One region of the Eubacterium sp. AF34-35BH genome, then DNA from elsewhere that is predicted to be linked to it. Evidence: predicted binding sites of a transcription regulator. Region 1 holds the regulator's gene; each other region holds the start of a gene.
What was found. Region 1 encodes Rex, which represses fermentation and respiration genes when NADH is low (regulators of the CRP and FNR family bind a similar motif). Its sites were predicted from a motif close to ATTGTTAANNNNTTAACAAT; they were not measured.

Region 1 (3,220 bases):
GTAATGACTTAATATCAAATTTATCAATTGTATAAGTATTAATCATTGCTTCCGGTAAAAGCTTCCCTAAAATATTTCTGTTATTTTCGTGTGTAAATATGCGAACCATACCTGCACCTGTTTTAAAAGCAGCCAAAGCGGACAGTGCCGCGGCACCTGAAATCTCTTTGCTGCCTGCAATAATTAAAACCTTACCGTAATTACCCTTATAAGAATAATTAATTCTTCTTGGCAGATATTTTAAATCTTCTCTTGTAGCATATTTTATAAAATCACTGTTTTCCCATGATTCATATCCAATATCACTTACAATGACTTTCCCACAATAATCTGCTCCCGGATACAATACTGTACCAACTTTATGAAAGCCGAAAGTCACGGTATAGTCCGCCTTAATCGCGACTCCAAGAACTTCTCCTGTACTTCCATCAATGCCTGATGGAATGTCGACTGCATAAACTTTTGCCCTTTGATTATTTATATATTCAACGGCATCCTTATACTTACCTTCTACTTCTCTGGATAAACCAACGCCAAAAATTGCATCAACAAAAATATCGCAATCAGCAAAATCTTCAACAATACTTATGCCAAGATTTTCATTTATTCTAAGCTGTGTTTTAAAATCCTCTGTTGCCTTATTAATGTCACCAATAACGCATGTACATGTATTGTAGCCTTTCAAATAAAGCATTCTACATATAGCAAGACCATCTGCCCCGTTATTTCCTACACCGGCTATAACCTGAACAGTTTTTGTTACCGGCTCATTTTCCATAATTAAAGAAGCAACACTTAAGGCCGCTCTTTCCATTAAAACAATTCCCGGAATCCCGATTCTTTCAATTGTTTCAGTATCAACTTTTTTCATTTCACTGCTTGTAAGAATATTTTTCATAGGCCACTCCTATCTATAAACTCTCCTGTTTATTCTTTTCTGATATTCTATATGTAAGCTTCATTAAACTTTCAGACAAATGAACATTTTCAACTAAAATGTCACCGCCAAAGCCTAAATCTGTATGAGCAAAGTTCCAAAAAGCCTTTACTCCACATTCTACTAATTTTTCAGCAACTTCCTTAGCCGGTCCTTTTGGTAATGTTAACGCAACAATTTCAACATTATTTTCCTTAACATAATCATAAAGTGTAGAAATATCTAAAATTTCCGCATTCTGTGTTTTCTTACCAATTAAATCAGGATTTTTGTCAAACAATGCTGTTATTTCAAAGCCTCTGTTTCTGAAGTTGCCATAATTAGCAATCGCCTGACCTAAATTTCCTGCTCCTACAATAACCATTTTGTGGGGTACATTAAGACCAAGTAACTTTCCTATTTCGTCATAAAGATATTGTACATTATACCCATATCCCTGCTGACCGAAACCACCAAAATTATTTAAGTCCTGTCTAATCTGGGATGCTGTAACATTCATCATCTGACTTAGCTCTTTTGACGAGATTCTTTCGATGTTTTGAGCTTTTAACTCATCTAAATATCTATAATAACGTGGTAGTCTTGAAACTACCGCTTTTGAGATTTTATTCATCACATTCTCCTACCTTATATATATATGGTTAATTATAAGGATATAGCAAAATATTGTCAAATATTTGTCATTCTATATTTTGTTTTAAATTTCAGCATTTTATGATAAACTAGTTAATTAGTGAAATTCAATTAAACAGGAGGATTCTCATGATATTATCATGTAATCATATAAGCAAATCATACGGTGTTGAAACAATTTTAAATGACTGCTCTTTTTTCATAAATGATAATGAAAAAGCAGCCATTGTTGGAAATAACGGTGCCGGAAAATCTACCATTATGAAGATTATAATGGGGGAACTTTCACCTGATGACGGAAACGTTATTATTGGCAAGGATAAAACTATCGGTTACCTTGCCCAGTATCAGGATTTAGGTTCAGACACTACTATTTACGAAGAAGTAAAATCTGTTAAACAGAACTTAATTGACATGGAACAAAAACTTTTGGAATACGAGAAAGAAATGGCAAAGGTTTCAGGTGATGAACTTTCTAAATTAATAGAAACTTACACTAACCTGGAACATCGTTTTCAATTATTAAATGGCTATTCATACAAAAGTGAAATTGAGGGTGTAATAAAAGGTCTTGGATTTACGGAAGATGATTTTAATAAGTCTGTTGGTAATCTTTCAGGTGGTCAGAAAACTCGTGTTGCCCTTTGCAAACTTTTGTTAGAAAAACCTGATATTATTATGTTGGACGAGCCTACTAACCACCTTGATTTAAATTCAATTAAATGGTTGGAAACATATTTGCTTAACTATAACGGGGCTGTTTTAATAATCGCCCATGACCGCTACTTTTTAGACAAGATAGTTTCTAAAGTTATAGAAATTGAAAACCATAAAGCACATGTATACAGTGGTAACTATTCTGACTTTGCTGTAAAAAAACAGGAATTAAGAGTTGCTACAATGAATGCCTATTTAAAACAGCAAAGTGAAATCAAACATCAGGAAGAAGTTATTGCCAAACTTCGCTCTTACAAACAGGAAAAATTTTATAAGCGTGCAGAAAGCCGTGAAAAGCAATTAGAAAAAATGGATCTAATTGAAAAGCCTGAAGAGTTAAAAAATAACATGACCATTAAATTGGAGCCTGACATTGTCAGTGGAAACGATGTTTTGTCTGTTGAGAACCTTGAAAAATCTTATAATACTCTTCTTTTTAAGAATATAAGTTTTGAAATAAAACGTGGTGAACATGTAGCAATTATTGGTGATAACGGCACAGGAAAAACCACTATATTAAAAATAATAAACGGCTTAGTTGATGCAGACTCAGGTATGATTAAGTTGGGCACAAATGTACATATTGGATATTATGACCAGGAACAACACAATCTTACAGATGAAAATACTTTATTTGAAGAAATAGCAAATTCATATCCAAATATGACTAATACAAAAATCCGAAACACTCTGGCTGCTTTTATGTTTACAGGCGAAGATGTTTTCAAGCGTGTATCAGATTTAAGTGGTGGTGAAAAAGGACGCCTTTCCCTTGCAAAATTAATGTTATCGGAAGCTAATCTTATTATTTTGGACGAACCCACAAACCATTTGGATATGGCTTCAAAAGAAATTTTGGAAAATGCAATAAATAATTATACAGGAACAGTTTTGTATGTATCACACGACAGATATTTTATAAACCAGACTGCC
Region 2 (3,220 bases), on a different contig from region 1:
AAGATAGCAACAGTAAATGCCAAGGGCGTAGTTAAGGCTAAGAAGAAGGGCAAAGTTATTATCATTGCATATACAGATGAAGGAGCAACAGCAATTTGCAATATTACTGTGAAGAAAGCACCAAAATACGTTAAGTTTAAGGCTCAGTCAATTGAAATCAAAAAGGGCAAAAAGAAGAAACTTAAAGTGAAACTTTCTAAAAATAGTGCAGGTAAAGTAACCTTCAAAGTTCAGAACAAGAAGATTGTTAAGATTGACAAGAAGGGAAGAATTACTGCTATTAAGAAAGGAAAGACAGTAGTTACAGCAAAGACTTATAATAAGAAAAAAGCAAAGATTGTAATTATTGTAAAGTAGACTCCTTTATATATAAAAAAGGGAATGTCCTAAAACCATAAGGTTAAAAGGGCATTCCTTTTTATGTTAATCTTAATTAACAAATAATAAATTATATGTTTTTCTTACAAATATCTTCAAGGCAACATCTTTCGCAATGAGGTGTTGTTCTAGCTGTACAGACTTCTCTTCCGTGGTAAACAAGTCTGTGACAAAAATCACTTCCTTTTTCAGGAGGAATAATCTTCCATAGTTCCATTTCTACTTTTTTAGGTTCTTTAATTCCATTTACAAGTCCAATTCTATTACATAATCTAATGCAGTGTGTGTCTGTAACGATTGCAGGTTCTCCAAAAACATCACCCATAATCAAATTAGCACTTTTTCTTCCTACACCTGGTAATTTTAAAAGATCCTTCATATTGTCAGGCACTTTGCAGTCAAATTCATCTTTTAGCATTTTCATGCAAAGACTAATATCTCTTGCTTTACTTTTGCCAAGACCACAAGGTCTAACTATTTTTTCTATCTCTTCAACGGGTGCATCGGCAACGGCTTCAATAGTTGGATATTTTTCGTAAAGAGCCGGCACGATTTTGTTGACACGTTCATCGGTGCATTGTGCAGCTAGTCTAACGCTAATTAACAGCTTCCAGGCATCGTTGTAATCAAGAGTGCAATCAGCATCAGGGTATTCTTTTTCTAATCTTTTAATAACTTCTAAAGCTAAATCTTTTTTTTTCATAATAAAATCCTTTGTGAAAATAAATATATAAATCTTGTTTTTGTACATTGAATTATACCATAGCTTTAATAAATATTTCACAGTATTTTTAGTTTTTTTATTTAAAAAGAGTGTTATAATTATATTTATAAAAAAGAACGTACCATAGTGATTTTTAGTCACGGAAAGGAGTATATATGGTAAATAGAATTATTTTAAATGAAACATCTTATCACGGAGCAGGAGCTATTGGCGAGATAGCTACAGAAGCAAAAGGAAGAGGCTTTGCAAAAGCATTTGTTTGTTCAGACCCGGACTTAATTAAGTTTGGTGTAACAAAGAAGGTTTTAGATGTTTTGGAAGGAGCAAATTTAGTATACGAAGTTTATTCTAACATCAAGCCAAATCCAACAGTTGAAAATGTAAAAACAGGTGTTGAAGCATTTAAGAAATCAGGTGCGGATTACATAATTGCCATTGGTGGCGGTTCATCAATGGACACAGCAAAAGCTATAGGAATTATTATTAATAACCCTGATTTTGCAGATGTTGTAAGCTTAGAGGGCGTGGCACCTACAACTAAGCCGGCTGTACCTACTTTTGCGGTACCAACAACAGCAGGAACAGCAGCAGAAGTTACAATTAATTATGTAATCACTGATACTGAAAAGAATAGAAAGATGGTTTGTGTAGACCCACACGACATACCGGTTGTTGCGTTTATTGATCCGGACATGATGTCATCAATGCCAAAAGGACTTACAGCAGCTACAGGAATGGACGCATTAACACATGCAATTGAAGGCTTTACAACAAAGGCTGCTTGGGAAATGACCGACATGATGCATCTTAAGGCAATTGAAATTATATCAAAGAGTTTAAGAGGGGCAGTAGAAAACACACCTGAAGGAAGAGAAGGTATGGCTCTTGGTCAGTACGTTGCCGGTATGGGATTTTCAAATGTAGGTTTAGGAATAGTTCATTCAATGGCACATCCTTTAGGCGCTGTTTATGATACACCACATGGTGTTGCAAATGCCATTATTTTGCCAACTGTAATGGAATATAATGCAGAAGCTACAGGCGACAAGTATAAATATATTGCAGCAGCAATGGGCGTTGAAGGAACTGAAAAAATGTCTGTTGAAGAATACAGAAAAGCAGCAATTGATGCTGTAAAACAGTTATCAAAGGATGTAGGAATTCCAGTAGACTTAAAGGAAATTGTAGATCCAAAAGATTTAGATTTCTTAGCACAGTCAGCTTATGATGATGCATGCAGACCGGGCAATCCAAGAGATACATCTGTAGAAGAAATTAAGGAATTATATAAGTCATTATTATAATTTCGCGACTCATTATTGGACCTTAATAGTATAGAGGGCAGAAGTAAATATAATTTTTACCATAAGGTAGTGAGTGAACAGGAAGCATTACATGCAACTCTTCTTCGAAAAATGAGAAAGAGTTGCATGTTGATGGTTAAATGAAATTACATAAAAGACAAGGCAATAGAAAGAGGAACATAATGGAAAATAACAAAGTACAATTTACAACATCCCAAATGTTGAAGTGGATGGAGTATGTAGCTGATTTGAAGGAAGTTAGTCCTGAAAAAATTAAAATGTTAAACACATGTGGAAAAAGACGTAACATTTTGGCAACAATCGCTACACACAAAATGATTTTAATTTTTGCAGATGAAACACACAGCAATATGTTATATAAATGTTGGGAAGCAGGATATGGTGATTATGAAATGTACTATGGTACAGGCTATGAACCATCAGAAATGAAACACTGTAAGGTAAGCGACTTAATGGATGATGGAATTTCAGGCCCAACAGTTATTTTTATAGTTAATGAAAATACAAGAGAATCAATGATTTTCGGTATGAAGAATGATAATTTTTCAATGGGAACTGTAAAATACGTTGGTCACGAAATCCGTTCAGTAATTATGAATAAGTTGGAATTAGACGTAAGTGATGTAGCGTTAATGGTAAATTCAGAAAGTATAGCTATCGAATCCTCAATGGTTGCTTATGAAGGCGTTATTATTGCTGATGAAAGAGATGCAGGTTCATACAGAACAATGGAAGAAAATGTGGACAAATTTGGTGTACATAACATTGAGATTATCTCTGATTTGAAAGAGGA
Region 3 (3,220 bases), on a different contig from region 1:
ACCAACTACTGCTGTGTCAACATATTCTGTTACACCAACGTTTGAACAATGTGCTCTATGAGCTGTACCAAATGCATCATTTACAAATACATCACAAAGTGAAGCAAGTTCTTTTGAGAAAGCTTCTCCGTTCTTTGTTTCTTCTGCTCTATAACGTGTATTCTGAAGTAATACTACGTCACCATCCTGCATAGCTGCTACTGCTGCTTTTGCATTTTCACCTACAACATTATCATCTGCTGCAAACTTAACTTCCTGTCCTAATAATTCTGAAAGTCTTACTGCAACTGGTGCAAGTGATAATTCAGGCTTTGGTTCTCCCTTTGGCTTTCCAAGATGTGAGCAAAGGATAACCTTACCACCATCATTAATTAATTTTTTGATTGTTGGAAGAGCTGCTACAAGACGGTTTTCATCAGTAATAACGCCTTCCTTTAAAGGTACGTTGAAATCACAACGAACTAATACCTTTAATCCTTTTACATTGATATCATCAACTGATTTTTTGTTAAGCATATTAACTTTCCTTTCTAATTTTCATATTTAAAAATCCATACTGTATAAACTAAAAGCCCATACATAGACAAAGGGCCCGGCCCATTAAAGCCGGACCCTTTTGGATCTTAATATTCTTAAACTTATGCAAGTTCTGAGAAGTATTTGATTGTTCTAACCATCTGGCTTGTGTATGAATTTTCATTGTCATACCATGAAACAACCTGTACTTCATATGTGTCTTCGTCAACCTTTGATACCATTGTCTGTGTAGCATCAAATAATGAACCATATCTCATACCTACGATATCTGAAGAAACGATTTCGTCTTCATTGTATCCGTATGATTCGTTTGAAGCTGCCTTCATAGCTGCGTTGATACCTTCAACTGTGATATCTTTTCCTTTAACTACAGCAGTAAGAACTGTTGTTGATCCTGTTGGAACTGGAACTCTCTGTGCAGATCCGATTAATTTTCCGTTTAATTCTGGAATTACTAATCCGATAGCTTTTGCAGCACCTGTTGAGTTAGGAACGATGTTAACTGCAGCAGCTCTTGATCTTCTTAAGTCACCCTTTCTCTGAGGGCCATCAAGAGTCATCTGATCACCTGTGTAAGCATGAATTGTTAACATGATACCACTCTGGATTGGAGCGTACTTGTTAAGAGCATCAGCCATAGGTGCTAAACAGTTTGTTGTACATGAAGCAGCTGAGATAATTGTATCTTCTGGCTTTAATGTATTGTGGTTTGTATTGTAAACGATTGTAGGAAGATCATTTCCAGCTGGAGCTGAAATAACAACCTTACGAGCACCAGCTTTGATATGAGCCTGTGCTTTGTCCTTTGATGTATAGAATCCTGTACATTCTAATACTACGTCTACGTTTAATTCTCCCCAAGGGCAATTTGAAGCATCAGCTTCTGCATAAATCTTGATTTCCTTACCATCAACGATGATAGAATCTTCTGTAGCTGAAACTGTATCAGCCTTTTCATATTTACCCTGTGATGAATCATACTTTAATAAGTGAGCTAACATTTTAGGACTTGTTAAGTCGTTGATAGCTACTACTTCATAACCTTCAGCACCAAACATCTGTCTGAAAGCAAGACGTCCAATACGTCCAAATCCGTTAATTGCAACTTTAACTGCCATTTGATTTTTCCTCCTGAAAAATTTAAAATTTTTATTGTTAATTTTCATTAACCTATTGATTATTTTACATAATTACTCTGTAAATATCAAGGTGTTTTTATGGTTTTTCTTGGTTTTTTGTTAAATTTTTGTCAATTTTTTGATAATGAAACGTTATTGTAGATTTTTATTGTTGTTTTTGCTATATTTTATTTAAAATTCTAAGTTAAATTTTAACGTGAATTTTGCAAAAAAATAAAAAGGACTAATATTATGTTTTCAGATTATCATGTTCATAGCAAATTTTCTTTTGACTCAGAAGAAAAAATCGACAATATTATTTCAAAAGCAATTGAGTTAAAAATGAACCAAATTGTCATAACCGACCATGAGGATTTTAACTGGCCTGTTGAAGGCGAAACTCCTCTTATTGACCTTCCTAAATATAATTTGGTTTTATCTCAAAAAAAAGAACAATACAAAAATAAAATTAAACTTTTTAAAGGCATTGAGTTGGGGCTTATGAAAGGTACAGGTACTCAATGCCTGGAGCTTATAAATGCATCAGCGTTGGATTTTATAATTGGCTCCTGTCATATTGTGGACAACATGGACCCATATTATACAGATTTTTGGAAAAACAGACAGGACAGGGATGCTTTTGAACTTTATTTTAAAACTCTTTTGGAAGGCTTATTAGAATTCAGCCAAATTGATACTTTAGGTCATTTAGACTATGTTGTAAGATACAGTCCAAACAGAGACTCAAACTATTCACCACGTGATTACCAGGATGTTATTGATGAGATTTTAAAATTCATTATAGAAAAAGACATTAAGTTGGAAATTAACACTTCTAACTTATCTAAAGGTTTTGACTTTTTTAATCCACATACTGATATTATTAAAAGATATAAGGAATTAGGTGGAAAATATGTTACCCTTGGTTCTGACGCTCATAAAGCTGAATACATTGGTTACGGTTTTGATAAAGCATACGAAATTGCTAATTCTTTTGATTTAAAAATATTTACGCTTTAATTTAAACATAGAGCTGTCGCCTTAAAGATATCTAATCACCGGCGCACAGCTCCTTTTCTAATTTCCCGCTTTTCTCATTTTCAAAATATTTTCTTTCAGTTTATTTACTGTGTAATCAATCTCTTCTTTTGTGTTTTCGTAGGATAATGTAATTCTAATGGTTCCGTATGCAAATTTATCCGATACGCCAATTGCGGTTATAACATGAGACGGCTTATCTGATGAAGAAGAACATGCTGAACCGGCAGAAATACACACACCTTCATTATCCATTAGTATTACAAGTGATGTTCCATCAATTCCTGCTATTGTAAAATTAGCATTTCCCGGTAGTCGTTTTATCTGATGGCCGTTTAATCTCACGTATGGAATTTCTCTTAACATTCTGTTAATTAGATAATCTCTAAGTCTGCTCTCTTTTTCCAATCTTTTGGTTATTATATTTTTGGCAGTTTCTACCGCCACCCCCATGCCCACAATAGCTGCTACATTTTCAGTGCCTGCTCTTTTGCCAAATTCCTGACTTCCACCATACACCAGTGGAT
Region 4 (3,220 bases), on a different contig from region 1:
AATGATTTTTCTCCTGCACCTGTTAAAACTAATGCTCTTGTTTCATCTAAATTAACTGCATCTAAAGTTGCATTTAATTCATCAAGAACCTGGCTGTTTAATGCATTTAATGCCTTTGGACGGTTGATTGTAATTACTCCAACAAATCCATCCTGTTCATAAGTAATAAATTCCATATCACTTCTCCTTAAAAAATTATAATTGTATTAAGAGTTTGGATAAACTCTTATGGTAGAAAAACACACTAAAAGCTGGTAGTAAAAAATTGCCACCAGCTTTTTATGTATTCAATTAGTCTCTTTCAACGATTGTTGAGCAACCCATTCCGCCACCGATACATAAAGTAGCGAGACCCTTCTTAGCATCTCTCTTCTGCATTTCATGAAGTAATGTAACAAGGATACGGCAACCTGAAGCTCCTACCGGATGTCCAAGTGCGATAGCACCACCGTTTACGTTTACTTTGCTCATATCGAACTTTAAGTCTCTAGCAACTGCTACTGACTGTGCTGCGAAAGCTTCGTTAGCTTCGATTAAGTCCATATCATCAACTGTTAAGCCAGTTTTTTCCATAACTTTCTTTGTTGAAGCAACTGGTCCAACACCCATGATTTCAGGTGCAACACCACCAAGTGCTCCGCCAACAAATGTAGCCATAGGTGTAACACCTAATTCTTTAGCTTTTTCTTCACTCATAACTACAACTGCTGCAGCTCCATCGTTAATACCTGAAGCATTTCCTGCTGTAATAACACCATCAGGCTTTCCTGAACAGCATCTCAATTTACCAAGTGATTCAGCTGTTGTACCAGCTCTTGGTCCTTCATCTGTATCTACAACGATATCGCCCTTTCTATTCTTAACAACAACAGGTACGATTTCATCTTTGAACTTACCGTCAGCCATAGCCTTTTCGCATTTCTGCTGTGAGTTTGCTGAGAATTCATCTAATTCTTCTCTTGAGATTCCCCACTGTTCAGCTACGTTTTCAGCAGTAATCATCATGTGGTAGTTGTTGAATGCATCTGTTAAAGCATCATTTACCATTGTATCAATGATTGTACCATTGTTCATTCTGTAACCAAATCTTGCCTTTGGAAGTGCGTATGGTGCCATTGACATATTTTCCATACCACCTGCAACAACAATATCAGCATCTCCTGCTTTAATCATCTGTGCAGCCATGTTTACACAGTTAAGACCTGAACCACAAACAACGTTTACTGTAACTGCTGGTGTTTCAATTGGAAGACCTGCCTTGATTGAAGCCTGACGAGCTACGTTCTGTCCAAGACCAGCCTGGATAACGCATCCCATGTATACGTGATCAACAGCGTCCTTTGGTACGCCTGCTCTCTTAAGAGCTTCTTCAATAACAATAGATCCTAAAACTGGTGCTGGAGTTGTGCTTAAAGCTCCACCCATCTTACCGATTGCTGTACGACATGCGCCTGCAATAACTACTTTTTTTGACATAATATTAATCCTCCATATATATAATTTTTAAAAAGATTTTCAACTTTGTTATAATTTTAACAAATTATAATTCCTTTGTCTAGTATAATAATCGAATTTTGTTTCCAAAAAGTGACTTTTTTCTAAACTTCTTCGTAACTGTCATAATTTGTATTAAAATTATCATGCTGTTGCTGATTATTGTGCTTAGGATAACCACATAGAGTCACGTACAATTCTACATCTGTTAAATATTTATATGGTACAACATAGAATATGTTAAGTATACCACATGTAAATGATGCCAAAATATTCCAACCAATAAATGATAAGTCAAGGACAAACGCATTCATTTTATTTCCCATCATCATTTGTCTGCTTCTTCTAAAAGCTTCGCTGGAACTCATATTAGGATTTTCAGCGAGCAAATATGGTATCATTCTGTATTCGTACATTTTAACTATACCGGGTATAATAAATAACAGTGACCATAATGATGTATATAATGATTTTAAAAACATTGTTTTTGCAATGTTTAAATACCCATTTCTGAACCCTTCTGTCATTTCACTAAATTGAGGATTCACTGTTCTGTTTTTAATTAACCATCTCTTACAGCCAACCTCTAACTGCGCAAAAACTAAGAAAGCTAAAGCGAGACCTGCGAGGAAAATGATTATTCCAAGTATTAACACCATGGAAATCTGTGTGTATGAAATATTTTTTATAATTCCCAGTAATCTTGTTCTTAAAATATTAAACTGTAAATTCGCACTTTGATCTGTATATTCCATATAAGAGTTGTCTGTTAATATAGAATTTCCCGTGTTAGTTATGTAATCTGTTACGTCATTAAAATTAACTGATGTTCCAAAACTAAAATTGCCAATAACAATGGATAATATCAAAGTTACAAGTACCGCACTCCAGTAATTCTTCTGTAGTATCTGTCTGGCTGTACTTTTTAATTCTGCTCTTGTCCACATATATATTTTTCTCCTTCATAATAGTAATAGCTACAACAAATTAATTGGGGTTTTTAAAAAATCCCAATTATATAACTAAGAATGTCCCTTGTGACATTCTACGCATCGAGCGCATGTTGCTTCAGCAACATTTTTCCCTTTGCGCCAGTGTGCATCCCTAGTGGAACGTTATTTATTAATTGTGATTTCTTTGAAATCCCAATTAATAAATAAGCCCGCCTACTGTTACATAAGCGGACTTTTTATTGTCATTACTTAATTTCTACTAACCAGCCTTCTGGAGCTTCAATTCTGCCCATCTGGATACCTGTTAATGTTTCATATAATTTCTTTGTAATAGGTCCCATTTCATCCATTCCACTTGGGAAGCAGATTTCTTCGCCATGATTTACGATCTTACCAACAGGTGAAATAACTGCTGCTGTTCCACATAAACCACATTCTGCAAAATCTTTAACTTCATCGATGAATACTTCTCTTTCTTCAACTTCAAGTCCAAGATATTCTTTTGCAACATACATAATTGAACGACGTGTAATTGAAGGTAAAATACTATTTGACTTTGGAGTAACAACTTTATTATCTTTTGTTACGAAAATGAAGTTTGCACCACCTGTTTCTTCTACCTTTGTTCTTGTTGCTGCATCAAGGTACATGTTCTCATCAAAACCTTCTGCATGTGCAGTAACAATTGCATGTAAGCTCATTGCATAGTTAAGACCTGCTTTGATATGTCCTGTTCCATGAGGAGCTGCTCTATCAAAATCACTAACCTTAAT

Region 2: fucO (lactaldehyde reductase) is a predicted target of Rex. The motif match lies at 1,146-1,165, and genes of this name have one in related genera.
Region 3: gap (type I glyceraldehyde-3-phosphate dehydrogenase) is a predicted target of Rex. The motif match lies at 1,772-1,791, and genes of this name have one in related genera.
Region 4: DWZ69_RS04005 (acetyl-CoA C-acetyltransferase) is a predicted target of Rex. The motif match lies at 1,521-1,540, and genes of this name have one in related genera.

What each region holds. Positions count from the first base shown of each region.
Region 1 covers NZ_QUDZ01000004.1:62,281-65,500, reverse strand. Annotated here, with positions in the region: gene DWZ69_RS05445 (NAD(P)H-hydrate dehydratase) at 1-898, opposite strand, end outside; gene DWZ69_RS05440 (redox-sensing transcriptional repressor Rex) at 912-1,550, opposite strand; gene DWZ69_RS05435 (ABC-F family ATP-binding cassette domain-containing protein) at 1,700-3,220, shown strand, end outside.
Region 2 covers NZ_QUDZ01000002.1:43,625-46,844, reverse strand. Annotated here, with positions in the region: gene DWZ69_RS02245 (Ig-like domain-containing protein) at 1-357, shown strand, start outside; gene nth (endonuclease III) at 449-1,081, opposite strand; gene fucO (lactaldehyde reductase) at 1,258-2,406, shown strand; gene DWZ69_RS02230 (Precorrin-6B methylase 2) at 2,589-3,220, shown strand, end outside.
Region 3 covers NZ_QUDZ01000003.1:45,229-48,448, forward strand. Annotated here, with positions in the region: gene DWZ69_RS03880 (phosphoglycerate kinase) at 1-516, opposite strand, end outside; gene gap (type I glyceraldehyde-3-phosphate dehydrogenase) at 639-1,655, opposite strand; gene DWZ69_RS03890 (histidinol-phosphatase HisJ family protein) at 1,908-2,675, shown strand; gene DWZ69_RS03895 (cysteine desulfurase family protein) at 2,733-3,220, opposite strand, start outside.
Region 4 covers NZ_QUDZ01000003.1:72,824-76,043, forward strand. Annotated here, with positions in the region: gene DWZ69_RS04000 (enoyl-CoA hydratase-related protein) at 1-176, opposite strand, end outside; gene DWZ69_RS04005 (acetyl-CoA C-acetyltransferase) at 292-1,476, opposite strand; gene DWZ69_RS04010 (DUF975 family protein) at 1,599-2,441, opposite strand; gene DWZ69_RS04015 (branched-chain amino acid aminotransferase) at 2,693-3,220, opposite strand, start outside.